Regions from separate parts of the Ensifer sp. Root31 genome, predicted to be linked through region 1. Evidence: predicted binding sites of a transcription regulator. Region 1 holds the regulator's gene; each other region holds the start of a gene.
What was found. The regulator LexA, encoded in region 1, represses DNA repair genes until DNA is damaged. The targets are predictions, from matches to a motif close to TGTTCNNNNTGTGTTCNG.
Positions count from the first base shown of each region.

Region 2: recA (recombinase RecA) is a predicted target of LexA. The motif match lies at 1,700-1,717, and genes of this name have one in related genera.
Region 3: ASD00_RS32085 (ribonuclease) is a predicted target of LexA. The motif match lies at 4,084-4,101, and genes of this name have one in related genera.
Region 4: ASD00_RS29955 (metallopeptidase family protein) is a predicted target of LexA. The motif match lies at 3,305-3,322, and genes of this name have one in related genera.

Region 1 is NZ_LMCO01000039.1:5,956-13,144, forward strand. Features, by position in the region: gene tmk (dTMP kinase) at 1-654, opposite strand, end outside; gene ASD00_RS27755 (D-alanyl-D-alanine carboxypeptidase family protein) at 735-1,895, opposite strand; gene ASD00_RS27760 (septal ring lytic transglycosylase RlpA family protein) at 1,956-2,987, opposite strand; tRNA gene ASD00_RS27765 (tRNA-Ser) at 3,264-3,353, shown strand; gene ASD00_RS27770 (DUF4242 domain-containing protein) at 4,027-4,317, shown strand; gene ASD00_RS27775 (hypothetical protein) at 4,495-4,638, shown strand; gene ASD00_RS27780 (hypothetical protein) at 5,136-5,423, shown strand; gene ASD00_RS27785 (hypothetical protein) at 5,482-5,721, opposite strand; gene lexA (transcriptional repressor LexA) at 5,902-6,618, shown strand; gene ASD00_RS27795 (hypothetical protein) at 6,838-7,170, opposite strand.
Region 2 is NZ_LMCO01000023.1:125,658-132,846, reverse strand. Features, by position in the region: gene ASD00_RS20720 (pseudouridine-5'-phosphate glycosidase) at 1-625, opposite strand, end outside; gene ASD00_RS20715 (carbohydrate kinase family protein) at 657-1,604, opposite strand; gene recA (recombinase RecA) at 1,844-2,932, shown strand; gene alaS (alanine--tRNA ligase) at 3,162-5,825, shown strand; gene ASD00_RS20700 (AraC family transcriptional regulator) at 6,090-6,941, shown strand; gene ASD00_RS20695 (NADP-dependent isocitrate dehydrogenase) at 7,170-7,189, opposite strand, start outside.
Region 3 is NZ_LMCO01000056.1:114,747-121,935, forward strand. Features, by position in the region: gene ASD00_RS32065 (cupin domain-containing protein) at 1-12, shown strand, start outside; gene ASD00_RS32070 (thiamine pyrophosphate-binding protein) at 289-1,935, opposite strand; gene ASD00_RS32075 (DMT family transporter) at 1,981-2,934, opposite strand; gene ASD00_RS32080 (alpha/beta hydrolase) at 2,947-3,930, opposite strand; gene ASD00_RS32085 (ribonuclease) at 4,148-4,894, shown strand; gene ettA (energy-dependent translational throttle protein EttA) at 5,013-6,662, shown strand.
Region 4 is NZ_LMCO01000045.1:177,680-184,868, reverse strand. Features, by position in the region: gene leuD (3-isopropylmalate dehydratase small subunit) at 1-289, opposite strand, end outside; gene ASD00_RS29975 (glyoxalase/bleomycin resistance/extradiol dioxygenase family protein) at 505-936, opposite strand; gene ASD00_RS29970 (hypothetical protein) at 1,186-1,431, opposite strand; gene ASD00_RS29965 (CoA ester lyase) at 1,543-2,448, shown strand; gene ASD00_RS29960 (DUF1737 domain-containing protein) at 2,445-2,651, shown strand; gene ASD00_RS29955 (metallopeptidase family protein) at 2,740-3,174, opposite strand; gene ASD00_RS42150 (hypothetical protein) at 3,345-4,304, shown strand; gene ASD00_RS29945 (DNA polymerase Y family protein) at 4,255-5,772, shown strand; gene ASD00_RS29940 (error-prone DNA polymerase) at 5,769-7,189, shown strand, end outside.

The sequences.
Region 1 (7,189 bases):
CCCGGAGACTTCAGCGTTCGCAAGCAAGCTCTCTAGCAGGCCGAGCACCTCTGCGGCAATCGCCTCGGCGGATTGCGTCGCATCGATAACCCGGCACCTGTCCGGATCCGCCCGTGCGATATCGAGGAAGGCCTCGCGGCGCTTTTCATGCGTCTCAAGCTCTTCCTTCTCGAAACGATCCGGGCTGTCATCGCCGGCGCGGCGTTGGGCGCGCTCGAGACCGATAGTCGCCGGCAGATCGAAAATCACGGTCCGGTCCGGGACTACGCCATTGATGGCAACCCGCTCCAGCGTCTCGACAAAGGCCGGCTCCAGATTGCCGGTGATGCCCTGGTAGACGCGCGACGAGTCCATGAAACGGTCGCAAAGCACGATCGTTCCCCCAGTCAGCGCCGGCCGGATGACCTCTTCGACATGATCGCTGCGCGCCGCAGCAAACAGAATGGCTTCCATTCGGACGCCGAAGGCTTCGGCCGCCCCCGAAAGCAGCACATGGCGCACCGCTTCGGCCCCGACCGATCCGCCCGGCTCGCGCGTCGTCAGCACCTTGTGGCCGAGCGCGCGCAGAGAATCGGCGAGCAGGCGCAACTGGGTCGATTTGCCGGCCCCTTCCCCGCCCTCGAATGTTACAAACAGACCTTTTGCCAGCGGCACAATGCTTTCCTATATCGGCATGCGATTTGGCTCTGTTTAGCCGATTGGCCCACCCGATGAAACCGCCAGAACCGGTTTTGTTACAGCCAGAAGAAGAAGAGTTCCTGCAGAGCGTCGAGCGCGCGGCTCGCCAGTGTCCCTTGGCCCACTGCTCCCGCCGTCTTGACCGGAACCTCGCGTAGCAGCTTTTCGCCGTTCCACAGTCGGACGACACCGACCTCGGCGCCGGCTTCCACGGGAGCGCGCAACGGCCATTTGTAGACGACACGGGCCGTCAGGCGTTCCGGGTTGTTGACCGGCAGCAGCACATCAACCGGCCCACCAGCGACAAGCGCGACATGGGAGGCCGCACCGCCGTAGATACTGGCCTCGCCGATCGCCTCGCCATCAGCAAAAATTCGCCGCTTTTCGAACGCCGTCATCGCCCAGTCAAGCACCTTGCGGCTTTCCTCCGTACGCTCCTTATCGGTATCGAGCCCGCCCATCGCGAGATAGACACGCCGGTCGCCACGCTGCATCGATGCGGCCAGCGAAAAACCGTAGCCTTCGGCAAAACCCGTGGCGACACCATCGACCCCGAGTTTGGCCGCGATCAACGGGTTCTTGTTGCGCTGAAGGATCTTGTTCCACTCGAACTCAGGCTGGGCGTAGAGCCGATAGAGATCGGGGTGCGCCTCGTGCAGATGACGGGTCAGCGTCACCAGTTCGGTCATAGTGATCCGGTTCTGGGGATCCGGCAGACCTGTGGCGTTACCGAACGTGGCGATAGGCATGCCGAGTTCGCGAGCGCGGGCCGTCATCTTTTCGGCAAAGGCGGTTTCGCTACCGGCCATCCCCTCTCCGAGGATGATGCAGGCATCATTGGCAAGCTGAACGGCCACCCCTTGCAACAGATCGGCCACGCGAATGCGCGACTTCAGCGCAGCAAACATCGTCGAAGTGCCGGATGGGGCGCCGCCCGTGCGCCACGCGTGTTCGGAAACGTCGAAGGCCGTTTCGGCCGAAAGCTCACCCTTGGCGATGGCCTCGGCCACCACTTCCATCGTCATCAACTTGGCAAGAGAGGCGGGCGGAACCGGTTCGTTCTCGGCGCGGGAAAACAGAACGGTGCCGGTTTCGGCATCCACCAGCAGGATCTGCTTTGCCTTGGTGTCAAACGCCACCGGCGGCGTCTGAGCCGCTGCCGCACTCGCGAGCAACGCCGCAAGGCCGAACGTGACCGTAAGCATCATCAAGCGCATGGGAAACTCCGGTTTCCCATTGGGCATAGCAGCGTCATCAGAATGGTACAACGCCCCAGGTTACCTGAGCGAACCGGTTCTGCCTTGGCGCTTCGCATGGGCAACGATGGATTCAGGCGTAAGCGGATTGGTCTCGACCATGATCGCTTCAAACGGCGATTCCGCATCGCTTACCCGCACTTCCACATAGGCGGCCGCATAGGCCATGTTGCCGTCAGGCATCGGAATGTATTCCGGTCGCTCGCGCGGGATCGGCCCGATTTCCGGAAGCATGACGAACTCGCTCAGCGACGGCGGTGCTGCAAATTGCGGGACAGGTGCAGCCAACGCCGTTACCGTACCGGCGGTATCAAGGGACGATTTCGGCGGAATGACCAGCGTTCCCAACTGGTTGCGCATCGGCTCATTCGAGGCGACCATCACGCCGGTTGCGATCTGGCCCTCCGGCATGACGCCCGGACTGCGGTCGCCCTTCGTGACATAGGACGCCATGAGATAGGGCATGTCGTTGCCTTCAAGCGGTGCGCGGCCGACATATTGCACCCGAACCTTGGCACTGCCCTTCTGCTTGATATCGAGCAAATCGGCTGTCTTCGACGAAACGTCGATGATGCGGCCATATTCATAGGGACCGCGATCGTTCACACGAACGATGACGGAAGTGCCGTTTTCGGTGTTGGTGACACGCGCATAGCTCGGCAGCGGAAAGGTCGGATGCGCGGCGGACAGATGAAGCTTGTCGTAGACTTCGCCATTGGCCGTCAGGCGACCATGAAAGGCCGAGCCGTACCAGGACGCGACACCGGTCTTGTTGTAACCGAAATCTTCCTTCGGCTGGTACCACTTGCCCTTGACCTGATAGGCTTTGCCGACCTGAAAGCGGCCGCCGCCCTTCGGAATATTCTTGCCGGTAGCGACACGGGGGCTCGCCTTCACGCCATAAACGGACTCAGCAAAGTATTCTTTGCTTCTCGACTTGCTCTTCTTGATACTGGACGTCGATCCGCAAGCCGCAAGCGTTGCGCAAAGCACAGGGACCGCCGCAAGGCGCAGTCCCTTGATCAGATATGCCGCATTTTTACTGGATGTCATCTGTCCCACAACATCATTCGAATAAGCCGTACTCGAAACCTTCCACTCGTGCCCCCAGCGGAAATCTCGGCGTCCCGAAACGGAACAGTCGATTAATCATGACAGCAACAAGGCAAAATTGCGAACCGACGAATGGCTGACGGCTCGAAATCTCCAGTTATGGTTTACGAATGGTTACCCGGACAAAATGGGCAGCGGATGCGCCAAGAAAATCTTTCCGCCCACGCATGTTAAATCTTGCAAAGCAGCAAGGCTTCGCGCAATAACGCCCTGCCCGGAGGAGTGGCCGAGCGGTTTAAGGCACCGGTCTTGAAAACCGGCGTGCGTGAAAGCGCACCGTGGGTTCGAATCCCACCTCCTCCGCCATGGCTGTCTCATTTTTCGCCACCCATTATTGCGCTCGGTCGCCAAGTGAATGCTTTGGCGGCGAACGCATACAAGTTTTGCGAGTATTCCCCGATCATAGCCGCAGCATTGACGGCGCTTGCAAGGCGGTGGCTCGACCCGCTTGCCATCCCAGATAATTTGAGGGAAAGTCTGATTCCGGCCCATCGAGCCCTGGGCGATCTCCCAGAACTAGAGAAAACCATGCCTCTTAAATATTTGACGACAGCCGCTTTTCTCGCGCTTCTTGCGCTTGCCGGATGCGCAAGCACCGGCGGCAGCAACACGACCTATGCGCAGTGGCAAGGTCCAACACCTGTACCCGATCCGTCTGCGGCGAGTCCCGGCGGTTTCCGGCTCAGCTACTAACTTGCGCTAGTATACGCGTGTCGGACGGAGCGCATCGCGCGCTCCCATCCCCGGCCGCGCGATTCCAGTCGCATAGAGCTATTGGCCGCGAGATATTGTGATCGCGGGGCGATACAGGCGCCCATCGTTTGATCGGACGCCAGTCCCGGTGGAGCCCCTTCCGCTGCTTGATCCTATACTTCCAGGGAAATCGTCGTGAATCGCCGCATCACCGGTGGAAAGTATTGACTTCAATTATATTAGATATTCTTGATATTCAGTCCTCCAACAACCGAGGAACTGAACGATGCCCACCTACATCATTGAACGCGACGTCCCAGGGGCCGACAAGCTCAACCAGGACGACCTTTGCGCATTATCGGCAAAATCCAATGCTGTCGTCGCCGATCTTGGCGTACCATATACATGGATCACCAGTTATGTCGCCGGCGACAAGATTTACTGCGTCCACGAGGCATCAAGCGCCGACGTCATTCGCGAACATTCGGAACGCGCCGGATTTCCGGCGAACAAGATAACCGAAGTTGCTGCCGTCATAGGGCCTGCGACAGCATCCCAGGGGCGCAACGGTAAGTGACCGAAGCGACGTTATCATCGCAGTGCCCGGACACCGGGCACGAATGCGCGACGCAACGCCGGCAAAACAGTGATCCACCGGCACCGTCATTGACTTACGGCGGTATCAATGCAGGCTGGTTTGCCGGCATTCGGCGCCCATGCAGGGTTCCCCGGCACACCTTCCAAGGAGACGATCATGGCAAAAGGTCAAGTGCGAAGTAACCGCGAGGTTAGAAAGCCAAAGAAGGACAAGACTGTCAAAGCCGCCGTTGTGACGGAAGGCTCACAGGTGAAGCTGGCCGGCAGCAGTTTCTCCCTGGGCAAGAAAGACAAGAAGTAAGACGGTCGGCTTTAACCTCTCGAACTAACGACACGAGAGAGATATCCGTCAGTGGCCAGTCGAACTGGGGTGCGCAACGTCTCCGCGACATCCCGGCGCGACTGGTCGAGCACCCGCGGTCAGATGCCGGTTTCGTAGCGCGTTTGAACGTCGTATGTATTTGGCTGGAGATGCGAAGATCGCTACAGGCGGATGCCGCTGGCCACTCGCACTCCATTACGGCGTCCAACATCATCGGAAGCATTTGCGGCGGGTATTGTTGATCAGCTGCCAGCGCCACGCTTTGAGGCGGGCGCCGGAAAATCGAAAACGCCAACGCACCTCACGCCAATCTTTGTGCCTTCATTGCCACAGCTTGAGCACCAGTGCTCGCCTTTCGCAAAGAACTGTTGAACACGGCACAGTGCCCGGCATGCTTGCTGGACTTCGGAACGAAAGCACGGTTCACATCGTTAACCAAACCATCGCCGCCACCTCTGATCTAGTGGACGTTCACCGTGCTTGCAGCCTTGCTTATCGCCTCGATTATCGCATCGCCTAACATCGCCCTCAGCGCTGCCACGGTCGACGACCTGCAAGCCGACTTCGAAACGGCCGTGCCCTGCCAGCAGATAGACGGCCGGAACGTTTGGAAGGGAACGATCGCCTACTACATCCAGTCCTTCGTCTATCAAGGCGACACGCCGGTCGCGACCGAAGCGGCCGACGCTGTGCTGCCGGAGGACAACTCCGCGGAAACCGTCAAGGAATTCGAGGACGCCTGCTCCGCGACGCAGCCGGCCTGATTCAGGCCTCCTCTAGCAGATCGCCCATCGATATTTCTGCTGATCCCTTGATGGCAGGCTATTTCCACTGCGTCCCATCGGCCGCGGCGCAACCGTGCGGCGGGTGTCCGTTGCCAAATGTCAGCTTCAGCCGGTCACAACCCCATTGATTGAGCGGCCCGGGCATCGCCGCATTCAACGCGATACCAACTTCGTCAAACGGGCTCTGCTTGTTATCCACGTATTGATACCAGCGAAACCCAAGGATCGCGGTCGCGGCGACAACGATGGTCAGCAAGATTTGAATCAGCTTCGTCATTAAACCCTCATTCCATAAACGGAAGGAGGCATATCAGCCTCGCGCGGCGCGTGCAGCGACGAGTTGGTCAATCTGCGCTTGATTGAACCAACATTCACAGAATTTTAGGCACTTGCGGAACACATATGGAACAGATAGTGTCTGTTCTTGATTTGTTTCACGCCTCTGGAGCGACTTGCCATGCTGACCCGCAAGCAACAGGAATTGCTTCTTTTCATCCATGAACGAATGAAGGAGTCCGGTGTACCGCCGTCCTTCGACGAGATGAAGGATGCACTCGACCTGGCATCCAAGTCGGGCATTCACCGGCTGATCACAGCGCTCGAGGAACGCGGCTTCATACGCCGGCTTCCCAACCGCGCCCGAGCGCTCGAAGTCATCAAACTGCCGGAAGCCTATGCTGCGAGCGCGCAGCCCCGTCGCGGGTTTTCGCCGAGCGTCATCGAGGGTAGCCTTGGCAAACCGCCCGCCCCTGCCCCCGCGGCGAAAACGCTGCCGGTTGCCGACAACAGCTCCGTGTCGGTTCCAGTGATGGGCCGCATTGCCGCCGGCGTGCCGATCTCGGCGATACAGAACAACACCCACGACATTACCGTGCCGCTCGATATGATCGGCAGCGGCGAGCACTACGCCCTTGAAGTGAAGGGTGATTCGATGATCGAGGCCGGCATTTTCGATGGCGATACGGTGATCATCCGCAATGCCACCACGGCCAATCCCGGCGATATCATCGTGGCACTAGTCGATGACGAGGAAGCAACGTTGAAACGCTTCCGGCGCAAGGGCGCTTCAATTGCTCTAGAGGCCGCCAACCCGGCCTATGAGACGCGCATCTTCGGGCCTGACCGGGTCAAGATTCAGGGCAAGCTCGTCGGCTTGATCCGCCGCTACCACTAAGCCCGTCTCACGCCAGCGCAATTCGAGGAAAAGTGCGGAGCGGTTTTCCGCCAGGAAATGCGTAAAAACAAATAGATAGAGCGCCTAGTGACTCCGTTTAAACCGGAAACGCTCTAGCCGCCTTCATGCCGGCCAGCCGCTCTCTTACTTCAACGTCTCGCCACATAGGGTAGCGAGACGGAGATTTTCGGATCGAGTGTTTTTCACGCTCGACGGATTTTACTCGTGAATCGAGTACTCGCCCAACTCGCAGAGATCCTGCTTGTCTTCAGTCGTGTCGAGACCGGAACCTTCTTCGAATTCAAAGCGCATGTCGTATTTGCAGACATCACGTCCGTCGGCGATGGTAATTTCCATGCTTTCGCCCGGATTAAGCACCTGCCGCCCGAAGACGTCGTCTTCCCACTGATCAACACCGACCGGCGATGTGTAGAAGTTCGTCAAAACGGCATTCGTCTTGTTCTTAAGCTGAAAGACGAGATCCTCAGCGCTTGCGGTGGCCGTCGTTACGGCAAGAATGGCAAGAGCAGTCAGGGCGATCTTATATTTCATTTTATGTCTTTTCCTCCAT
Region 2 (7,189 bases), on a different contig from region 1:
TGAGCATCAGCGGGCTCTTGAGGCCCGAATCGCGCGACCAGAAGGCCGGGAACACGTCGCTGTCATAGGTCACAACAGGCACGCCGCGGGTTTCGAGGACCTCGAGCGTCTTCGGAATGTCGAGGATGGCTTTCGCGCCGGCGCAAACGACGATGACGGCCGTGCGTGCCAGTTCGTCGAGGTCGGCGGAGATGTCGAAGCTCAGCTCGGCGCCGCGGTGCACGCCGCCGATGCCGCCGGTCGCAAAGACGCGGATGCCGGCGCGGGCAGCGGCGATCATGGTGGCGGCAACGGTCGTCGCGCCGGTGCGGCGCTCGGCGATGGCAAAGGCGAGATCGGCGCGCGATACCTTCATCGCGCCTTCGGTCTTGGCCAGCTCTTCCAGCTTCGCATCGTCAAGGCCGATATGCAGAACGCCGTGAATGACGGCGATCGTCGCCGGAACGGCACCCTGGTCGCGGATGATCGCTTCGACGCTGCGGGCCATGTTGAGGTTGCCCGGATAGGGCATGCCATGGGTGATGATCGTCGATTCCAGTGCCACGATCGGCGCGCCGCGTGCCTTGGCGGCTGCAACCTCGTCGGAATATTCCATCGGCAGGAAGGGGGAAGCGGGTTTGGTCATGGTTTTTCCTTGGGAGTTCGGCTGGCGGCGTTCATGCCAGCATTTGAGGTGCCGGCACAAGGGCCAGTGCCTGTTCGAGGTTGGCCTGCGACATTTGTTCCGAGGCGGCCAAGGGAGAGCGAAGCGTAATGCCGGCGGCGGCAATGCCGCGCCGCAGGCATTCCGACAGATCATGGCCGGCAAGACGGGCGGTGAGGAAGCCTGATGCCAGGGCATCGCCGGCGCCGGTAACATCGGCGAGCTCCGGCAGGGCCGGCGGCGTCGCGACGCAGACGGTTTCGCGATCGAAGGCGACGACCGCTCTGCCGCCTCGGGTAACGACGCCGCCATTGAGCCCGGCGGCGCGCAAAAGCGGCGGCCAACCCTCAGCATCCGCCGCATCCTTGCCGGTGAGCGCCCGCGCCTCGGCCTCGTTCATGAACAGGAAGCTGAGCCTGACCAGGCTCGGCTGGAATCGGATCACCTTTGCCGGCGATACGGCGATACCGGCGACAATGCGCCCATCCGTCGACGCCGCCGCTACGAGGGCGGCGATGGTTTCTTCGGGCAGGTTCGCATCGGTCAGCACCAGCCGGCTGTCGGCGATGGCATCGCGCAATGCGCGCCGCTGCAACTGGCGCGGCGAGAACATCCGGTAGAGATCCATGTCGGCAAGGGCGATCACCAGGTTGCCGTCATTTTCAATGATCGCAGTGTAGCTCGGCGTCTGGCGGTCGAGAAAGGTGAGGGGATTGTCGATGACGCCGGCAGCCGCTGCGGCCGCCGTCACGATGTCGCCAGCAGCGTCACCACCGCGCGTGCTGATCATCCGGACGCTATGACCCAGTCGTGCCAGGTTGCGCGCAGCGTTGAAGCCGCCGCCACCTGCCTCTTCGAACCAGGTGCCGGGGTTGCTCGAACCGGGTGCGGTCGTGCCCGAGATGCGGCCGCGCCGATCGATATGAGCGCCGCCGAAGACGGCGATTTCGCCTTCCTTCATGAATGTTCCTGTGCTGTCTATCGGCCGAATCGGATCGGGAGGGTTCATCGTCTCAGGGTGCGCCTGGCGCTGCCAAAAAAATTACGCAGCAAAGCGTGAACATGAATCGAACACAATCCGAATAATTCCTATTTTTCAATGTCTTGTCCTGCTCTTGCAAAAACGGAACAAAACATGTACAAAAACTCGTGCGGCGGCTTCATTGCCTCGGTAGCTTCAATAACCTAAAGGTGGACCAAATGGCACAAAACTCTTTGCGGCTCGTAGAGGACAAATCGGTGGATAAAAGCAAGGCACTTGAAGCGGCACTTTCCCAGATCGAACGGTCGTTCGGCAAGGGATCGATCATGAAGCTCGGTGGGAAGGACAGCATCATCGAGATCGAGACGGTTTCGACCGGCTCTCTCAGCCTGGACATCGCACTCGGCATTGGTGGCTTGCCGAAGGGCCGCATCGTCGAAATCTATGGTCCGGAAAGCTCGGGCAAGACGACGCTGGCGCTGCAGACCATCGCAGAAGCACAGAAGAAGGGCGGCATCTGCGCCTTCGTCGACGCCGAACACGCACTCGACCCGGTTTATGCGCGCAAGCTGGGCGTCGATCTCGAAAACCTGCTGATCTCGCAGCCCGATACCGGCGAACAGGCGCTCGAAATCACCGATACGCTGGTACGCTCCGGGGCGATCGACGTTCTCGTCATCGACTCCGTCGCAGCGCTCGTGCCGCGCGCCGAAATCGAAGGCGAAATGGGCGACAGCCTGCCGGGCATGCAGGCCCGTCTGATGAGCCAGGCGCTGCGCAAGTTGACCGCCTCGATCTCGAAGTCGAACTGCATGGTGGTCTTCATCAACCAGATCCGCATGAAGATCGGCGTCATGTTCGGTTCGCCGGAAACGACGACGGGCGGCAATGCGCTGAAGTTCTACGCCTCCGTTCGCCTCGACATCCGCCGTATCGGTTCCGTCAAGGAGCGCGAAGAAGTCGTCGGCAACCAGACGCGCGTCAAGGTCGTCAAGAACAAGATGGCGCCTCCCTTCAAGCAGGTCGAATTCGACATCATGTATGGCGAAGGCGTCTCGAAGACCGGCGAACTCGTCGATCTCGGCGTCAAGGCTGGTATCGTCGAGAAGTCCGGTGCCTGGTTCTCCTATAACAGCCAGCGCCTCGGCCAGGGTCGCGAGAACGCCAAGTCGTTCCTCAGGGACAATCCGGACCTGTCGCGCGAGATCGAGACGGCTCTGCGTCAGAACGCCGGCCTGATCGCCGACCGGTTCCTCGAGAATGGTGGTCCGGAACCCGACGACGGCGACGACGCTGCCGAAGCATAAGCAGCGAGCCGAGCTTCAAGCTTTCAAAACCGGTCGCCTTCATCGGCGGCCGGTTTTTTGCTGCCGTCTGGACAGCATGATACGCGAACGATAAAAGCCTGTGGTTCCGGCGACCGAGGGCGTTGGAGGGCGCAGCCGTCAGCGATGGCCGCGGGGTCGAAGGATAACGGCGAGTGGCGCGGCAGATGCCGGGGCCTGGGCCTGAATTGGTGCACAGATAGGACGCAAGATGAGCGGCGTGAATGAAATCCGGTCGACGTTTCTCGACTATTTCCGCAGGAATGGTCATGAGGTGGTGTCGTCGAGCCCGTTGGTACCGCGCAACGACCCGACGCTGATGTTCACCAATGCCGGCATGGTCCAGTTCAAGAACGTCTTCACCGGGCTTGAGCAGCGTCCCTATTCGACGGCCGTGACGGCGCAGAAATGCGTGCGCGCCGGCGGCAAGCACAACGACCTCGACAATGTCGGCTACACCGCGCGCCACCACACCTTCTTCGAGATGCTCGGCAATTTCTCCTTTGGCGATTACTTCAAGGAAAACGCTATCGAGCTTGCCTGGAACCTGATCACCAGGGAATATGGCCTCGACGCCAAGCGCCTGCTGGTCACGGTCTATCACACCGACGACGAAGCCTTTGGCCTTTGGAAAAAGATCGCCGGCCTTTCCGACGACCGCATCATCCGCATCCCGACCAGCGACAATTTCTGGGCCATGGGCGATACCGGCCCTTGCGGTCCTTGCTCGGAAATCTTTTACGACCACGGCGACAAGATCTGGGGCGGGCCTCCTGGTTCTGCCGATGAGGACGGCGACCGCTTCATCGAGATCTGGAACCTCGTCTTCATGCAGTACGAGCAGATCACCAAGGAAGAGCGCGTCAACCTGCCGCGTCCGTCGATCGACACCGGCATGGGCCTCGAGCGCCTGGCAGCCGTGCTGCAGGGCCAGCACGACAACTACGAAATCGATCTCTTCCGCGCATTGATTGCCGCGTCTGAAGAAGCAACCGGCGTCAAGGCCGAAGGCGACCAGCGCGCCAGCCATCGCGTCATTGCCGACCACCTGCGTTCGTCCGCCTTCCTGATCGCCGATGGCGTGCTGCCGTCGAACGAGGGCCGTGGTTATGTGCTGCGCCGTATCATGCGCCGCGCCATGCGCCACGCGCAGCTGCTCGGTGCCCGCGATCCCTTGATGTGGAAGCTGCTGCCGGCGCTCGTCGGCCAGATGGGCCGCGCCTATCCGGAACTGATGCGCGCCGAGGCGCTGATCTCGGAGACGCTGAAGCTCGAGGAAACCCGCTTCCGCAAGACGCTGGAGCGTGGCTTGAACCTCCTGTCCGAAGCCTCGGCCGACCTTTCCGAAGGCGATCAGTTCAATGGCGAAACCGCCTTCAAGCTCTACGATACCTACGGCTTCCCCCTCGACCTGACCCAGGATGCGCTGCGCGCCAAGGGCATCAGCGTCGACACCGACGCCTTTACGACCGCCATGGAGCGGCAGAAGGCCGAAGCCCGCGCCAATTGGGCAGGCTCCGGCGAAGCGGCAACCGAAACCATCTGGTTCGAGCTGCGCGAAAAGCACGGCGCGACCGAGTTCCTCGGTTACGATACGGAAGTTGCCGAAGGCGTCGTCCAGGCGATCTTGCGCGATGGCGCTGTCGCTCAGTCGGCCACCAAGGGTGAAACCGTCCAGATCGTCCTCAACCAGACGCCGTTCTACGGCGAATCGGGTGGACAGATGGGCGATACGGGGACGATCACCACCGACGGCGGCAAGCTTGTTGTGACCGACACGCAGAAGCGCGGCGAGGGCCTGTTCGTTCATTTCGGCGTCGTTGCCGAAGGCACGATCAAGACCGGCGACGCGGCCCAGCTCGAAGTCGATCATGCCCGCCGTTCGCGCCTTCGCGCCAACCATTCGGCCACCCATCTGCTGCATGAGGCGCTTCGCGAGGTGCTCGGCACCCATGTGGCGCAGAAGGGCTCGCTGGTTGCGCCCGAGCGCCTGCGCTTCGACGTATCGCATCCGAAGCCGATGACGGCCGAGGAGCTGAAGATCGTCGAGGAGATGGCAAACGAGATCATCGTTCAGAATACGCCGGTCACCACGCGCCTGATGAGCGTCGACGATGCGATTGCCGAAGGCGCCATGGCGCTCTTTGGCGAGAAATACGGTGACGAAGTGCGGGTCGTGTCCATGGGGCAGGGCATTCACGGCTCCAAGGCCAACCGTGCCTATTCGGTCGAACTCTGCGGCGGCACCCACGTTTCGGCAACCGGCGACATCGGTCTGGTGCGCGTCGTTTCCGAAAGTGCCGTTGGCGCCGGCGTGCGCCGCGTCGAGGCGCTGACGGGCGAGGCAGCCCGTGCCTATCTCAACGAGCAGGACGAGCGGGTGAAGACGCTTGCCAACACGCTCAAGGTTCAGCCGGGCGACGTGCTCGGCCGCGTCGAGGCACTGCTCGACGAGCGCCGCAAGCTGGAGCGCGAACTGACGGAAGCCAAGAAGAAGCTGGCGCTCGGTGGCGGCGGTCAGGCCGGATCGACCGATGCCGCGCGCGACATCGCCGGCATGCGTTTCCTCGGCAAGGTCGTTTCCGGTGTCGAACCAAAGGATCTGAAGAGCCTGGCCGATGACGGCAAGAAGAGCCTCGGCTCCGGCGTCGTCGCCTTCGTCGGCGTTTCCGGCGATGGCAAGGCAAGCGCAGTCGTGGCTGTCACCGACGATCTGACTTCCAAGGTCAGCGCAGTCGATCTCGTGCGTATCGCCTCGGCCGCCCTTGGCGGCAAGGGCGGCGGCGGCCGCCCTGATATGGCGCAGGCCGGCGGCCCTGACGGCGAGAAGGCAGCCGACGCGATCGAGGCCGTTGCCGTTGCATTGGCCGGCTAAGGACACTGCATAATTCCTCAAATCGGATGCGATTGGAGGATAAAATTATGCAGCAAGTTTAAGGTGTTACAGTGCCATTTGCGCGTCATACTTGATGCGCGGCGCTGTAGGCGCAGAAACGTGAAATTGAAAAGGGCGCCGGTTTCGGGCGTCCTTTTTTGTGATTGCGATTGCCCCCTCTGCATGCTCGCCGCAAAACTCCGCAGGATTTGTCAAAGTCGTCTATGGTCTACCGATCCGTGAGCAAAGCGCGAAGGGCTAGACATGGACGAGCGGGCGACCTGGGCAAGCTACGAAAGACGGCTGCACAGGGTGAGCGACTACATTTACGGCCATCTCAACGAGGAGCTCGATCTCGACCGTCTCGCTGAAATCGCCTGCCTGTCGCCACACCACTGGCACCGAATCTACAGGGCCGTCCACGGCGAGACGTTGGCGGCAACGGTCAAGCGGCTACGGCTGCAGAAGGCCGCCGCCGATCTCGTGCAGTCCGATCTTCCTGTCGAAGCGATCGCGCAGCGCTCTGGCTACCCCAATATTCAATCCTTCAACCGCACCTTCAAGGCCGTCTATGGACTGCCGCCGGCGCGGTATCGGAGGGAGGGCAGCCACAAAACCTTCGAAACCGCTTCATCGGAAGGAATTGCGGATATGTATGAAGTCACCCTCAAGGAGATCGACGGCTTCGATCTCGTCGGCGTCGCCCACTCCGGCTCTTATATGGGCATCGGCAAGGCATTCGAGACGCTCTACGGCACACTGATTTCGCGCAATCTTTATCGTCCGGACATGGAGATGATCGGCATCTATCTGGATGATCCGGAACTGGTGCCGGCGGACAGGCTGCGCTCCTTTGCCTGCGTCACCGCCAAGGAGACCCTGCCTGCCGATGCACCGCTGACACCCCAGACGCTCGAGGGCGGACGCTATGCCGTTCTGCGCCACAAAGGCCCCTATGCGGACATGCCCTTGGCCTATCAATGGCTTTACGGCACGTGGCTGCCGCAATCCGGCCGCGAGGTGCGCGACAGCCTGATGTTCGAGAAGTATCTCAACAATCCGCGCGACGTGCCGCCGACCGAGCTCTTGAGCGAGATCTATCTGCCGCTGAAATGACCCGCTCGACTTCTCTCGTCATCCTCGGGCTTGCCCCGAGGATCCACCTGAGCCGTCGCCAACGCACAGATGTCCTTGGGCTCAAGAGGCTTGGCCTGGATGCTCGGGTCAAGCCCGAGCATGACAGAGGGAATGGGTCGCCAGAGGTTCTTGGAACTGCGGCTATCCAACCAAAAAGAAACCCGGCACAAGGCCGGGTTTCGCATTCGGGTCGATGGCGTGTGCCGATCAGGCAGCCATTGCCTTCT
Region 3 (7,189 bases), on a different contig from region 1:
TGGCTGGAATAAGCAAGAAGCGGCAACTCAGTATAGAGGAGGACACCACCTCCCTGCGTCGTCGACACGACGCAGCTGGATTCCTGTGACAAGCACAGGAATGAGGGAGCGCTAGGAGGTGTCGCAGCGCGCATGCCGCGTTTGCGGAGATGTGCGATCACGTCGGAAACGGGCTCGGTTGGCCGCAACAGTTCCATGCCCTCATTCCTGTGCTTGTCACAGGAATCCAGCCACGGCGCGTCGGCGCCGTGATTGAAGCGTGCTCGAAGGAAAACCTGCCCGTTCCGCTCAGCCTTTCCTTATTTCGCTCAGCGTGCGCGTCGGGGTGATGGCTTCCGGATCGAGCTTGATCTCGATGATCGCCGGCTTGCCGCTGGCGCGGGCGCGCAGGAATGCATCGGCAAACTCCTCAGTCTTTTCCACCGTCTCGCCGTGGCCGCCATAGGCGCGGGCAAGGGCGGCAAAGTCAGGATTGGTCAGGTCCGTGGCGCTGACGCGGCCGGGATAATCCCGCTCCTGGTGCATGCGGATCGTGCCGTAGATGCCGTTGTTGACAACCACAGTGATGATCGGCAGGCGGTAACGCACGGCAGTTGCGAATTCCTGACCGTGCATCAGGAAACAGCCGTCGCCGGCAAAGCAGATGACTTCGCGATCCGGGTGCAGATGCTTGGCGGCAACGGCTGCCGGCAGGCCGTAACCCATGGAGCCGGAGGCGGGGGCTGCCTGTGTTGCGTATCTGCGGAAGCGGTGGAAGCGATGCACCCAGGTGGCGTAGTTGCCGGCGCCGTTGGTGAAGATGGTGTCTTCCGGTGTGTTCGCCTCGATCCAGTTCATGATCGGGCCCATGCGCACGTCGCCGGGGCCGGTTTCCGGCGGTGTCGACCACTTGAGGTAACCTTCATGCATCGCCCTGGTGCGTGCCGACCACACCGGCTCGGCCGCTGGCGCGAGCCCTTCGAGTGCTGTGACGAAATCGCGGGGGCTGGCGGCGATCGGCAGTTCCGGCCGATAGACGCGGCCGAGTTCGGATGCATCGGGGTGGACATGGACAAGCGTCTGGCGCGGATAGGGCGCATCCATCAGCGTATAGCCGGACGACGGCATTTCGGAGAAGCGCCCTCCGACCAGAAGCACCAGATCAGCTTCCTTGATCTCTTTTGCCAGCGCCGGGTTGATGCCGATGCCGACATCGCCGGCATAGTTGGGGTGCAGGTGGTCGAACAGCATCTGGCGGCGGAAGGAGCAGCCGACAGGCAGGCTCCAGCGCTCGGCAAAGCGCTGGAATTCGGCGACGCTGTCAGCCGTCCAGCGCGTGCCGCCGAGGATGGCGATCGGGCGCTTGGCGCCTTCGAGCAGCGCGCCGAGCTGCTTGATCTGGGACGGACCCGGATGGCCCTCGACCGGCTGGTAGGGCTTTGCCGCTGGCGCCTCGGCGCTGCGCGTAAGCATGTCCTCGGGAAGCGTCAGCACGACCGGGCCCGGCCGGCCTGAGGTCGCGACCGCGAAGGCGCGGGTGACGAATTCGGGAATGCGGGCGGGATCGTCGATCTCGCCGACCCATTTCGCGACCTCGGTGAAGGCGCGGCGATATTCGATCTCCTGGAAGGCTTCGCGCTCGCGAGCCTCGCTCTGGACCTGGCCGATGAACAGGATCATCGGGATCGAATCCTGCCGGGCCACATGCAGGCCGGCCGACGCATTGGTGGCGCCGGGGCCGCGCGTTACCATGCAGATGCCGGGCTCGCCGCTGAGCCGCCCCCAGGCATCGGCCATCATTGCAGCGCCCCCCTCCTGGCGGCAGACGACGACATCGATGTCGGTGTCGTAGAGCGCATCCAGCACCGCCAGATAGCTTTCCCCCGGTACGCAGGCGATGCGTTTGACGCCATTGGCGACGAGCGCGTCGACGACGAGCTGACCTCCAGTTTTCATGCTTTCCTCCCGATAGTCATTCTTTTGTTTTCAGATCACTTGTTTTCAGATCGCCGGCGAAACCGGAGCGATGCTCGCGGTCTTGTCGACCCGGCGTTCCCGCCAGATGATGTAGAGGCCGGAGCCGATGATGATGGAAATGCCCAGCCATTTCAGCGCGTCGGGCAGGTCGCCGAAGACGAGCCAGCCGAAGATCGTCGCCGAGACGATTTCGAGATATTGCAGCGGCGCCAGCACCGAGGCGGGGGCGGAGCGATAGGCATAGACCCCAAGCACGCCGGAGATAGTGGCGGTGACGCCGACGCCGAGCAGATAGAACCAGGTGTTGCCCTCGGGCCAGACCGGGTCGAAGATACCAGATCCGCTGCCTTCGCCGAGCCAGAGCAGTACGAGACAGAAGAGACCGCCCCAGATGCCGGCATGGAACTGCATCGACCACGGGTCCTCATTCTGCGCCACCATGCGCGTCACCAGCAGGAACACCGCCAGGCCGAAGGCGGCGACGATCGGCAGCAGCGCGATCAGGCCCACCTCCTGCATGCTTGGCTGGATGACAAGGAGCGCGCCGAGGAAACCGACGGCACAGGCGGTGTAGCGCCGCCAGCCGATCGTCTCCTTGAGGAAGATGCTGCCGAGGATGGTGAGGATGATCGGCTCGACGAAGAAGATGGCGATGGCGTCGGCCACCTCCATTACCTTCAGCGTGGTGATGAAGGACAGCATGGTGACGACAAGCAGGCCGCCGCGCAGCGCGTGCAGCCCGGTCTTGCGCCAGGTGAGGTCGAACAGGCTGCCGCGCACGAGCACGATCGGCAGGATGAAGACGACCTGCAGGATGAAGCGCACGGCGGTGATCTGTGCCGACGGTACTGTCGAGATCGCGAGCTTGGCGAAGATGTCGATCAGCGGCGACAACAGCACCGAAAGGACCATCAGCGTCAGGCCGAAGGAGATGCGGTCATTGGCGTTGGAGGTCTTGGGGAGGGACATGTCTGCCATGATGATGTCGGGTCAGGTCCTCTTGCCGGCCACAGCCTTGGCGGCAACAGAATGGCCGACAGAAGATTTGCCGACGGCCGATTGGCACCAGGCCGCAAACTCCGCTGTTGCCTTCTCACGGCCGATTTCGTTGAGCGTCTCGTGGCGCATGCCCTCATGGATCGTTACCGATACATCCGTCATTCCGCGCGCCTTCATGCGCTCGCCGAGCCAGCGGACGGCACCGCCGTTTTCGGTCGAGGGATCGGCGCTGCCGCCGACGAGATGAACAGGCAGGCCGGCGGGCAGGCGCGCCAGCCGGTCGGCCCGTGCGCCGGCAAAGGCGAGCCGCATCAGATCCAGCCAGAGCGACACCGTCGCGTCGAAGCCGCACAGCGGATCGGCGATATATTTGGCCACCTCCGCCTCGTCGCGCGACAGCCAGTCGGAATCGGTCTTGCGATCCTTGATCGCCTGACCCCAGGCGCCAAAAGTGAGCTTCGACAACAGCGGGCTCGGCACATCCGAGCCCTTGAGCGCCTTTTCGATCTTCAGGATCAACTGGCCGCCGCGCCCGGCGATACCAGGGCGGAAATTCGAGTTCCAGACGGCGAGTGCATCGTAGAGACCTGGATCGGTCTCGGCGGCGTTGAGCGCGATCAGCCCGCCCATCGAGTGACCGAAGAGGATGACCGGCAGGCCGCCCGGATGGGCGGCGGTGGCGAGCGTGCGCATGGCCCTGATGTCGGCAAACACCTTGTCGAGACCTGAGCTGTTCGAGAACATGGCCAGCGGCGCATCCGGCGCGCGCGTCGCGCCATGTCCGCGATGGTCGTGGGCATAGACGTGAAAGCCGTGGCCGGCCATCGCCTCGGCAAAACGGGCATAGCGGCCGGAATGTTCGGCAAGGCCATGGCTGACAAGAAGAATGCCACGCGCGTCGGCAGCTGCCGGAAAATGGCGCCAGTTCAAGATAGCGCCTGTCGGGCTCTGATGCGTCCTCACCTGCCCGAACATGCCTTCTCCCGGACCAATCGTCAGACTCTGCCGATATCAAATCGATTTACAGGGGAAAGGCAATCGCTGCTTGTTGATCGTTACGCATGAGGTCACAAGCGATTTCGCGGACCTGTAATTAACAGTTCCAATTTTCCCGTTTTGAGCGATATTTGTTCCCGTTTTGTTTTATCGGGAGAGTGTCATGGCATGTTGGAGTAAAGCGGTATCAAGTCCAATGACAATTGTTGCGATGGCGCTGGCAATGCTGCTTGCTCCATCCTCGTTTGCCTTGGCGCAAGAGAAGGTTGATGCCGCGGCGGAAGGCGCCTCGGGCCGCACGGAATATGTGCTTGCCGTCAGCTGGCAGCCGGGCTTCTGCGAGACGCGGCCGCAACGCAAGGAATTCGCCAACCAGACGGCCGAACGTTTCGATGCCACGAACCTGTCGCTGCACGGGCTCTGGCCCTTGCGCAAGAGCTATTGCGGGGTGGCGGCCGAGATGCGCACCCAGGACCGCAAGGGCGACTGGCTCGATCTGCCGAAGCTCGCCATGGCCGATGATACGGCGGCGCGGCTGCTGGTCGCCATGCCGGGCGTTCAATCCGGCCTCGATCGTCACCAATGGTTGCGCAGCGGCACCTGCCAGACGGCACCGGTCGACGACTATTTCGCCACGCAACTGCATATGCTCGACGAGCTCAACCGGTCCGCCGTCGGCGCGCTCTTTCGGGCGCGTATCGGCTCGGAACTCGATGAGAAGGCGATCAAGCAGGCTTTCGACCAGAGCTTCGGCGCAGGGGCCGGCGACCGGGTGCGCATGCGCTGCCAGACGGTCGCGGGACGCAGCGTCATCACCGGCCTGACGATCGGCTTGACGGGAGACGTTTCGGGCAAATCCAGCCTCGCGCCGCTGATCCAGGCGGCGGGGCCGACGGAGTTCAAATGTGCCAAGGGCATTGCTGACGCGGCAGGCCGCGGATAGCGGCTGACAAGGCGCTCCGGCATGGGATAGGCGGGGGCAAACGCCTTTGGCGATTGCCCCTTTGCACTAATTCGCCTACATAGCGGGCAAATTTCCTTCCCATGCGGAGCATTCTTTTATGGCACGTCAGTTCATCTATCATATGGCCGGGCTCAATAAGGCCTATGGCGCGAAGAAGGTCCTGGAGAACGTTCATCTGTCGTTCTATCCGGACGCGAAGATCGGTATCCTCGGCCCGAATGGTGCCGGTAAGTCGACGGTGCTGCGCATCATGGCCGGCCTCGACAAGGAATATACCGGCGAGGCCTGGATCGCCGAAGGTGCGACCATCGGCTACCTGCCGCAGGAGCCGCAGCTCGACCCGACCAAGACCGTGCTCGAAAACGCCATGGAAGGCGTTGCCGCCAAGACGGCGATCGTCGAGCGCTACAACGAGCTGATGATGAACTATTCCGACGAGACGGCGGAAGAGGGCGCAAAGCTTCAGGACATCATCGACAGCCAGAACCTGTGGGATCTCGAGAGCCAGGTCGAAATGGCCATGGAAGCGCTGCGCTGCCCGCCGGGTGATGCAGACGTCACAAGTCTTTCGGGCGGTGAAAAGCGCCGTATTGCGCTCTGCAAGCTGCTTCTGTCGCAGCCGGACCTGCTGCTGCTCGACGAACCGACCAACCACCTCGACGCCGAGACGATCGCCTGGCTCGAAAAGCACCTGCGCGAATATCCCGGCGCCGTGCTGATGATCACCCACGACCGCTACTTCCTCGACAACGTCACCGGCTGGATCCTCGAACTCGACCGCGGCCGCAGCATTCCCTACGAGGGCAACTATTCGGCCTACCTCATCGCCAAGGCCAAGCGCATGCAGCAGGAAGGCCGCGAAGAGGCTTCCCGCCAGAAGGCGATCGCCCGCGAGCAGGAATGGATCGCATCCAGCCCGAAGGCCCGTCAGGCCAAGTCCAAGGCGCGTATCCGCTCCTACGACGAACTGGTCAACGCCGCTGAAAACCAGCGTCCGGGCGACGCGCAGATCATCATCCCGGTCGGCGAGCGTCTCGGCCAGGTGGTCATTGAAATGGACGGCGTCACCAAGGGGTACGGCGACCGCCTACTCATCGACGGCCTGTCGCTGAAGCTGCCGCCGGGCGGCATCGTCGGCATCATCGGCCCGAACGGTGCCGGTAAGACGACGCTCTTCCGCATGATCACCGGCCAGGAACAGCCCGACAGCGGCTCGATCCGTATCGGCGAAACCGTGCACCTCGGCTATGTCGACCAGAGCCGCGACGCGCTCGACGGCAACAAGACCGTCTGGGAAGAAATCTCCGGTGGTGCCGAAGTCATCAAGCTCGGCAAATACGAGATGAACTCGCGCGCCTATTGCTCGACCTTCAACTTCAAGGGCGGCGACCAGCAGCAGAAGGTCGGCAATCTTTCGGGTGGTCAGCGCAACCGCGTTCACCTCGCCAAGATGCTGAAGAACGGCGGCAACGTGCTGCTGCTCGACGAACCGACCAACGACCTCGACACCGAGACGCTGGCGGCACTTGAAATCGCGCTGGAAAACTTCGCCGGTTGCGCCGTTATCATCAGCCACGATCGCATGTTCCTCGACCGTCTGGCGACCCACATCCTCTCCTTCGAAGGAGACAGCCAGGTCGAATGGTTCGAAGGCAACTTCGAAGACTACGAGAAGGACAAGATCCGTCGCCTCGGCCCGGATTCGGTCAACCCGAAGCGCGTCACCTACAAGCGCCTGACGCGCTAACACTCTGGCACGTCGCGTGAGCCTCGGCTTGCGCGACGTGCGCCCCGCTCAAAGCGTAGCGATTTCCAGGATTCGCTTGCTGCGCCGTAAGCTCTGGTTTTGCACATTTCGTTATCGCAAAACCGCAGCGCACCTTTGGGTGACGTGCTTTCAGCCCTGGCTCGGAAACGATTTAAGGGAGAAGGCATGCCACAGCTTTGACGTTGCGGCATCCTGCCCCGTCTCGTTTCGCGCCAGTCTCAGCCGCCTGCTTGCATATGTCGTATCCCGAACCGATGGCTGGTTCGGGCGATACGCTCTCCCGCCAACCATTCCATAGAATGCGTCATGGACGCTGCGGTGCGTGACCCTTGCCGCTGGCCCTCTCGTTGAAACCGCTTCTTTGGATGCGTCGTCCACATTGCGCTGCGTTGAGACTGTGGGCATCCGCGGTCAAGGGCGGGAGCGGGCCGCGAGGCGGAGAGCGCAGGGCAGGGTCAGTGGCACGCCACGCCGCAAAGGCATCGTCAACGGGCGGAGCGCAAGCT
Region 4 (7,189 bases), on a different contig from region 1:
AGCGGATGCCGAAGTCGAGAAGCGCCCACGGTGCGTGCTCGCGCGAGGAGCCGCAGCCGAAGTTGTCGCCGGCGACCAGGATCTTGGCGTTCTGGTAGGCGGGCTTGTTGAGCACGAAATCCGGGTTGACCGAGCCGTCCTCGTTGTAGCGCGCTTCGGCGAAAAGTCCGGTGCCGAGGCCGGTGCGCTTGATCGTCTTCAGGTAATCCTTCGGAATGATCATGTCCGTGTCGACGTTGACGACGGGGAGGGGAGCGGCGACGCCGGTGAGCTTGACGAACTTTTCCATAACTTCAGGCCTTCGATTTCAGCGAAATGTTGCGTAAGCGTTTAGATCAGTTTTGCGCCGAAATGAAGGAAAATCTATCCCGAAGATGCTTGCCGGGCGGGTGAAATCGCCTGCCCGGCAAGTGTTGTCGCGGTTGTTTTATCCGTTGGGCGCCTTGCCCGAGGGTTTTGCCGAAATCGGCCGGTGTCTGGCTTCGGTCTCAGCCTGTCTTGACTCTAGCCTGCTTTTACTGGGGCGTTCAGCGCCCAGAGCACGCCGAAGGGGTCGCGCAGCTGCCCGTAGCGATCGCCCCAGAACATCAATTCGATCGGCATCACGACTTCGGCGCCGGCGGCGACCGCCTGGCTCCACCACGCGTCGATGTCGTCGACCGGCAGCATCAGGCTGAAGGCCTGCGGCTTTTCCAGGGCATGGCCGTATTCCGGATAGGCGTCACTGAGCATCAGCGAGCTGCCGTTGATGTGGAGATGGATATGCATCGTCCGGCCCTGGTCGTCGACCGGTTGCCGATAGGCTTCCTTTGCGCCGAAGGCGTGCTTGTAGAATTCCGCCGCCTTGGCCGCGCCGTCGACCTGGAGATAAGGCACCAGGCCGTTGAGGGCCTTCGGCAGCTGGTTTGCGTCTGTTTTCTGCGTCGTGCTGTCCATGTCATGCTCCTGTTGAGGGAATGATGCAGTGGCCATGACCTTTGCTGGCCTGACCCAAGGACGAACGCAAGCGGGTCTTGCCGACACGGGTGTCGCAAAAAAATCGAGCGAGATTGGGCTGCCGCGTCGGGCAGACTCAAGCATTTCGGGAAAAATGCGAAGCGGTTCCCGTCAGGAAGTGCGTAGAAACAAGGAGATAGAGCGCTTCCGCGACGTCGTCTAAACCGGAAACGCTCTGGAGATCGATGCCTAGAGATCGATGATCGTGCCGCGACCGTCGTTCCAGATGCGCATTTCGCGCGGGGCGGCGCCGGAGGTCGGGCGGGCCGTTGCTCGAGCCTGCTTCAGGTTCAGCCGGGCGGCAATGGCGCTGCCGATCGCGACAACGGCGGCGATGCCGGCGAGCGCAAGCGCAAGCGATGCGGTGAAGACGAAGGCTGCCAGCGTAATGGTGATGGCGAGAGCCGTAAAAAGAACAGAACGTATGCTTTGCATGATCGTCACCTTTCTGCTCGGGATGTGGGTGTTGCCGCCGCCGCTTGCAAGAGGGGTGCGGCCGTTCGCCTCGTCTTGCGGAAAAAAGGAAAGGCGGGCACAACTGGCCGCATGACAAAATCGATCGAACATCACCCCGTTCGCCTGCGCCGTTCGGTGCTTTCAGTGCCGGCCGACAATGCCCGCGCACTGGCCAAGGTTGCGGAACTTGCGGCCGATGCCGCGATCTTCGACCTTGAGGATGCGGTGGCGCCGGAGCGCAAGGCCGAGGCGCGGGACGGCCTCGTTCGCCACCTCGTCGAAAACAGGCCGGATTGTGAGGTCATCATCCGCATCAATGCGCTCGGATCGGGCTTCGGCCAGCAGGATCTGGCGGCGGCCGTTTCGGCAAAGCCTGACGCAATCCTGCTGCCCAAGGTCGAAAGTCCGGCCGATATCCAGATCGTCGCCGACTGGCTGGCCGATAACGATGCGCCGGAGGCGTTGCGTCTCTGGGCGATGATCGAAACGCCGCGCGGTGTCGTCAATGCGCCTGTTATCGCCGAGACCGGCCGCACCTTCGGCGGCAGGCTCGATTGTTTCGTCGTCGGCCTCAACGACCTGCGCAAGGAAACCGGTGTTCCCGACCGGCCCGGCCGTCCGTACCTCATCCCCTGGCTGATGCAGATCCTTTTGGCCGCACGCGGGAGCGGTCTCGACGTCATCGATGCGGTGTTCAACGATTTCCGTGACGCCGACGGTTTCGACGAGGAGTGCCGGCAGGGGCGCGACATGGGCTATGACGGCAAGATGCTGATCCACCCGCTGCAGATCGGCCCGGCCAACGAACGCTTCGGCGTCGAGCAGGCGGCCGTCGACGAGGCGCGCGCCATCATCGCCGCCTTCGCGCTGCCGGAGAACGCGGAAAAAGGTGTCATCAATCTTCATGGCCGAATGATCGAGCGGCTGCATCTCGATCAGGCCCTGAAGCTCGCCGCCAAGGCGGAGATGATTGAAAAACGAAAGGCAAGATTTTGAAACTTTACCGCTTCCTCACCGGCCCCGACGATGCGTCCTTCTGCCATAAGGTGACGGCGGCACTGAACCAGGGTTGGTCCCTGCACGGCTCACCGACCTACGCCTTCAATGCGGATACGCAGCACATGCAATGCGGACAGGCCGTATTCAAGGAAGTCGAAGGCAAGGACTACCACCCCGACATCAAGCTGTCGGAACAGTAAAAAGCAGGAACGCTTCGACTTTCCGGCCGGAGCGTTTTTTTGTTTTCCGATTGTTTTTCGGGGGCTCTGCCTCGGAGCGGATGGGGGCTTAGTTGCCCACGTGCTCCACGCTCGCCTCGATCCGTTCCATATCGTCGTCGGAGAGGCCGAAATGGTGGCCGATCTCGTGGATCAGCACATGGGTGATGATGTCGCCCAGCGTTTCCTCGTTTTCCGCCCAATAGTCGATGATCGGGCGGCGATAAAGGATGATCCGGTTCGGAAACTCACCTGTCTCCATGGTGAAACGTTCGCTGATGCCACGGCCTTCGAACAGGCCGAGCAGGTCGAACGGCGTCTCCAGCGCCATGTCCTCGAAGACGTCGTCGCTTGGAAAATCGGCAACCTCGATGATGAGGTCGGTCGTCAGTTGGCGGAACTCCTGCGGCAGGTGGCTGTAGGCTTCCACTGCGAGTTGTTCGAATGTCGTGAGCGTCGGTGCGTGGCGTTCCCGCCAATCATCGGTCTGGTCAATGCGGGCCATAGGCACTCCTTGTTGCCCTCCATATAGCGATTTTGCCTTTGTTTTTCGAGTGTTGAATTCCGGCTGGGGTGGGCGAGGAATAAATTCTTAAACTTGGCTGTTGACTCATGTGGTCAGCTCTGGAATCTATAAGAACATAACAGGAACATCTTAAATGGGAGTTGACCGTCATGGCCGAGAACGCCGTGCAGCGGGAGACCGTTCTTTCGCTTCGCGAAACCATAGCCAGGATCGAAAATCGCAGGCTTGCGGGCGTCGTGAAGGCGGTCAAGGCGGCCGATCCCGCAGGCTTTCGGCGCAAGGAAGAAGGTCACCAGTCCTCCGGCCGCAAGGTCCTGCCGCTCGGCATTCCCGAACTCGACGATATCCTCGAGGGCGGCCTGCCGCTCGAGGGTATGACCGAGATCCGCAATTCCGAGACGCGCGATGCCGGCGCTGCGGCCGGTTTTGCAACCGCGCTCAGCGCCCTTTGTCAGCAGGCGCGCCAGCAAAAGGGCGATGCCGGGGCACCGGTTCTGTGGGTCAGCCAGTCGCTGGCCTCGACCGAGGCCGGCCTGCCCTACGGTCTTGGTCTCAAGGCTTACGGGCTCGACATTCGAAGCCTGATCCTCAGCCTGCCGCGCACGGTGAAGGACGCGCTGTGGATCGCCGAGACGGCGCTTTCCGTCCCGGCCTTCTGTGCCGTCATTCTCGAAATTCGCGGCAATCCGGCATCGCTGGCCTTGAGCGAAAGCCGGCGCCTGCATGTTCGCGCGCGCGCCGGACGCATTCCTCTTCTTCTTCTGCGTCAGTCCGGTCACGAGGAGGCGAGCAGCGCCTTCTTCCGGCTTCATATCGAACCGGCGCCCGCCCGCGAGCGCGCCCTCCCTGACGGTTCGATGCTTTGCGGCAGCATCGGCCATCCCGTCTTTCACGTCATTGCCGAAAAAAGCAGGTCTCCTGCTCCCGTCGGCCTCTTCCTGGAGTGGAACCCCCATGACCGCCGCTTTTACCCCGTCGAGCCCCTACCAGCCGCTGCTGCGGCAGACCCACAACCAGCGCATTCTGTCGCTCGACTTTCCGCATCTTCCGGCCGACCGGGTGGCGCGGAGCCGCTGGGGAACCTCCTGGCTTTCCCGCGGGCGTCCTGATCATCCGCCTGTCGTCTTTGCCGACCGGGTCAGGAATGCGATGCGCCTCGTCGCGCTCGATGGCCTTGCCGAGAAATCAGGATTCCAGTTGGGCCAGGGCGTTGCCGAGGCGCGGGCCATGTGTCCCGAGGTCGATGTGCTGCCCGCCGACCGGGCGGCGGATCGCGCCCTTCTGGAAGGGCTTGCGGACTGGTGCAGCCGCTACACGCCGCTGGTGGCGCTCGACGGCGAAAGCGGCCTTTATCTCGACATTACCGGCTGCGCCCATCTTCTCGGCGGCGAGAAATCGCTTCTCGACGACCTGCTCGCCCGGCTCTTTCATCTCGGCATCGAGGCGCGTGCGGCGATCTCGTCTTCGGCAGGGCTTTCCTGGGCGGTGGCGCGCTTCGGCTCGCAAAGCGTGATCGCTCCGGAGGAGGCCGTACGCGTGCTTGCGCCACTGCCGATGGCTGCCCTCAGGCTTCCAGTCGACATGATCGAAACGCTCGGCCGGGTCGGGCTCAAGCAGGTCGGCGATATCATCGAGGCGCCGCGGGCGCCGCTTGCCCGCCGCTTCGGATCCATTCTGCTCCTGCGCCTCGATCAGGCCATGGGGCTGGAGGACGAGCCGCTCTCGCCGCGGCTCCCCGTTGCCAGCCTCTCGGCCGAGCGGCGGCTTTCCGAGCCGGTCCAGGGTGAGGACGATATTCTCGGCCTGACGCAGGAGCTGGCAGCAAGGCTGAAGCCGGAGCTGGAAAAGCGCGGCGAAGGCGGACGGCTGTTCGAACTGCTGCTGTTTCGCGTCGACGGCCGGGTCTTTCGCATCGCTGCCGGAACGTCTTCGCCGCTGATTGAACCGAGCCGCATTGCCGGCCTTTTCCGCGAGCGGCTGCAGGCGGTGCACGAGGATCTCGATGCCGGTTTCGGTTTCGAGATCCTGCGGCTGTCGGTTCCCAAAAGCGAAAAATACGAGGTGATGCAGGAGGATTTTTCCGGCACGCCGGATCGGCAGCAGCCGCTTGCGGCCTTTGCCGACAGGGTCATGGCGCGGCTGGGCGCAGAAAGCCTGTTTCTGCCCGTCCTGTCGCAGAGCCACGTGCCGGAGCGTGCCGCCGCCTTTCAGCCGCTTGCGGATGTGGAAATGCTGAAGACGGTCGAGGAAGCCGCTTCCACTGTTCCGGCCTGCCTTAGGATGGCTTCCGTTCGACCGCAGCGGCTGTTCCAAAGTCCGGAGCCGGTGGAGGCGGTGGCCGAGGTGCCGGAGGGCCCGCCCAGAAGCTTTCGCTGGCGGCGGAGCCTTCATCGCATAGCGCGCGCCGAGGGTCCTGAACGGATCGCGGCCGAATGGTGGGTCGATGGCGAAAAGGCGGCCGAGCGGGATTATTTCCGGGTGGAGGATGAAAAAGGCCGGCGCTTCTGGCTGTTTCGAGAAGGGCATTATGGCGGGCCCGCACAGCCGCGCTGGTTCATGCATGGGGTCTTCGCATGAGCACGCCCTATTTCGAGATCGGCGCCTGGTCGAATTTCTCCTTCCTCGAAGGAGCCTCCCATCCGGGCGAAATGATCGTTGCCGCCAGCCGCCTTGGTATTTCCGGCCTTGGCGTTGCCGATCGCAATACGGTGGCGGGCGTGGTGCGCGCTCATGCGCAGGCCAAGGTGGAGGCGTTTTCCTTCCAGCCCGGCGCCCGGCTTTCCTTTGCCGAAGACATCCCGGATGTGCTCGCCTATCCGCGCAACCGTCGGGGCTGGGGCAATCTCTGCCGCATGCTGAGTGCTGGAAACCTGCGGGCGAAGAAAGGCACCTGTACGCTCTACGAGACCGACCTTGTCGAATGGGGCGAGGATATCCTGATTGCCGTCCTGCCCGACCCGGTGATCGGGGCGTCGGAGGCTAAAAACCTTGCGGAATTTCTCAAGCGGCTGAAGCCGCATTTTGCCGACCGGCTCTATCTGGCGCTGGTGCCGCGCTATGACGGTTTCGATCAGCTTGTCTTTGCCGGGCTGGCGACCATCGCCCGCAACGTGGGCACGAGGCTGATCGCCACCAACAGTCCGCTGTTTCACGCGCCGGCGCGCCGGCCGCTGGCCGATATCGTCACCGCCATACGCGAGCATGTGACGGTGGCGCAGGCGGGGTTCCGGCTTCAGGCGAATGCCGAACGCCATCTGAAACCACCGGCGGAAATGGCGCGCATCTTTCGCGACTACCCCGAGGCGATCGCCAATACCGGGCATTTTTTCCGCCGGCTGAATTTCACTTTGGCGGAACTCGAATACCAATATCCCGATGAGAGTTTTGCAGGCGAGACGACGACACAGACCCTCAGGCGGCTGACGATGGAAGGCGCCCATGTGCGTTATCCCGAAGGCATTCCCGCGAAGGTCTCGACCCAGATCGAATACGAGCTCGAGCTGATCGCCAGCAAGCGCTATGAGCCCTACTTCCTCACCGTGCGCAACATCATGGAATATGCGCGAAGCGTCGACATTCTCTGCCAGGGCCGCGGCTCGGCGGCAAATTCGACGGTCTGCTACTGCCTTGCCATCACCGAGGTCGATCCGCTTTCGACGACGCTGCTTTTCGACCGGTTCCTGTCGACGGAGCGTGACGAGCCGCCGGATATCGATGTCGATTTCGAGCACGAGAAGCGGGAAGAGGTGATCCAGCATATCTATAGGACGTACGGCAAGGAGCATGCGGGGCTTACGGCCGCCGTCATCAGCTACCGGGCGCGGTCGGCCGGTCGCGAAACGGCCAAAGCCTTCGGCTTTTCCGAGGACGTGCAATCGGCGCTTGCCGGTTCGGTCTGGGGTTGGTCGGCCGCCGACCTGTCGGAACGGGAGGCCAAGGCCGCCGGTCTCGATGTCAAGGATCCAACGACGGTGCGAGTGCTCGACTATGCCAC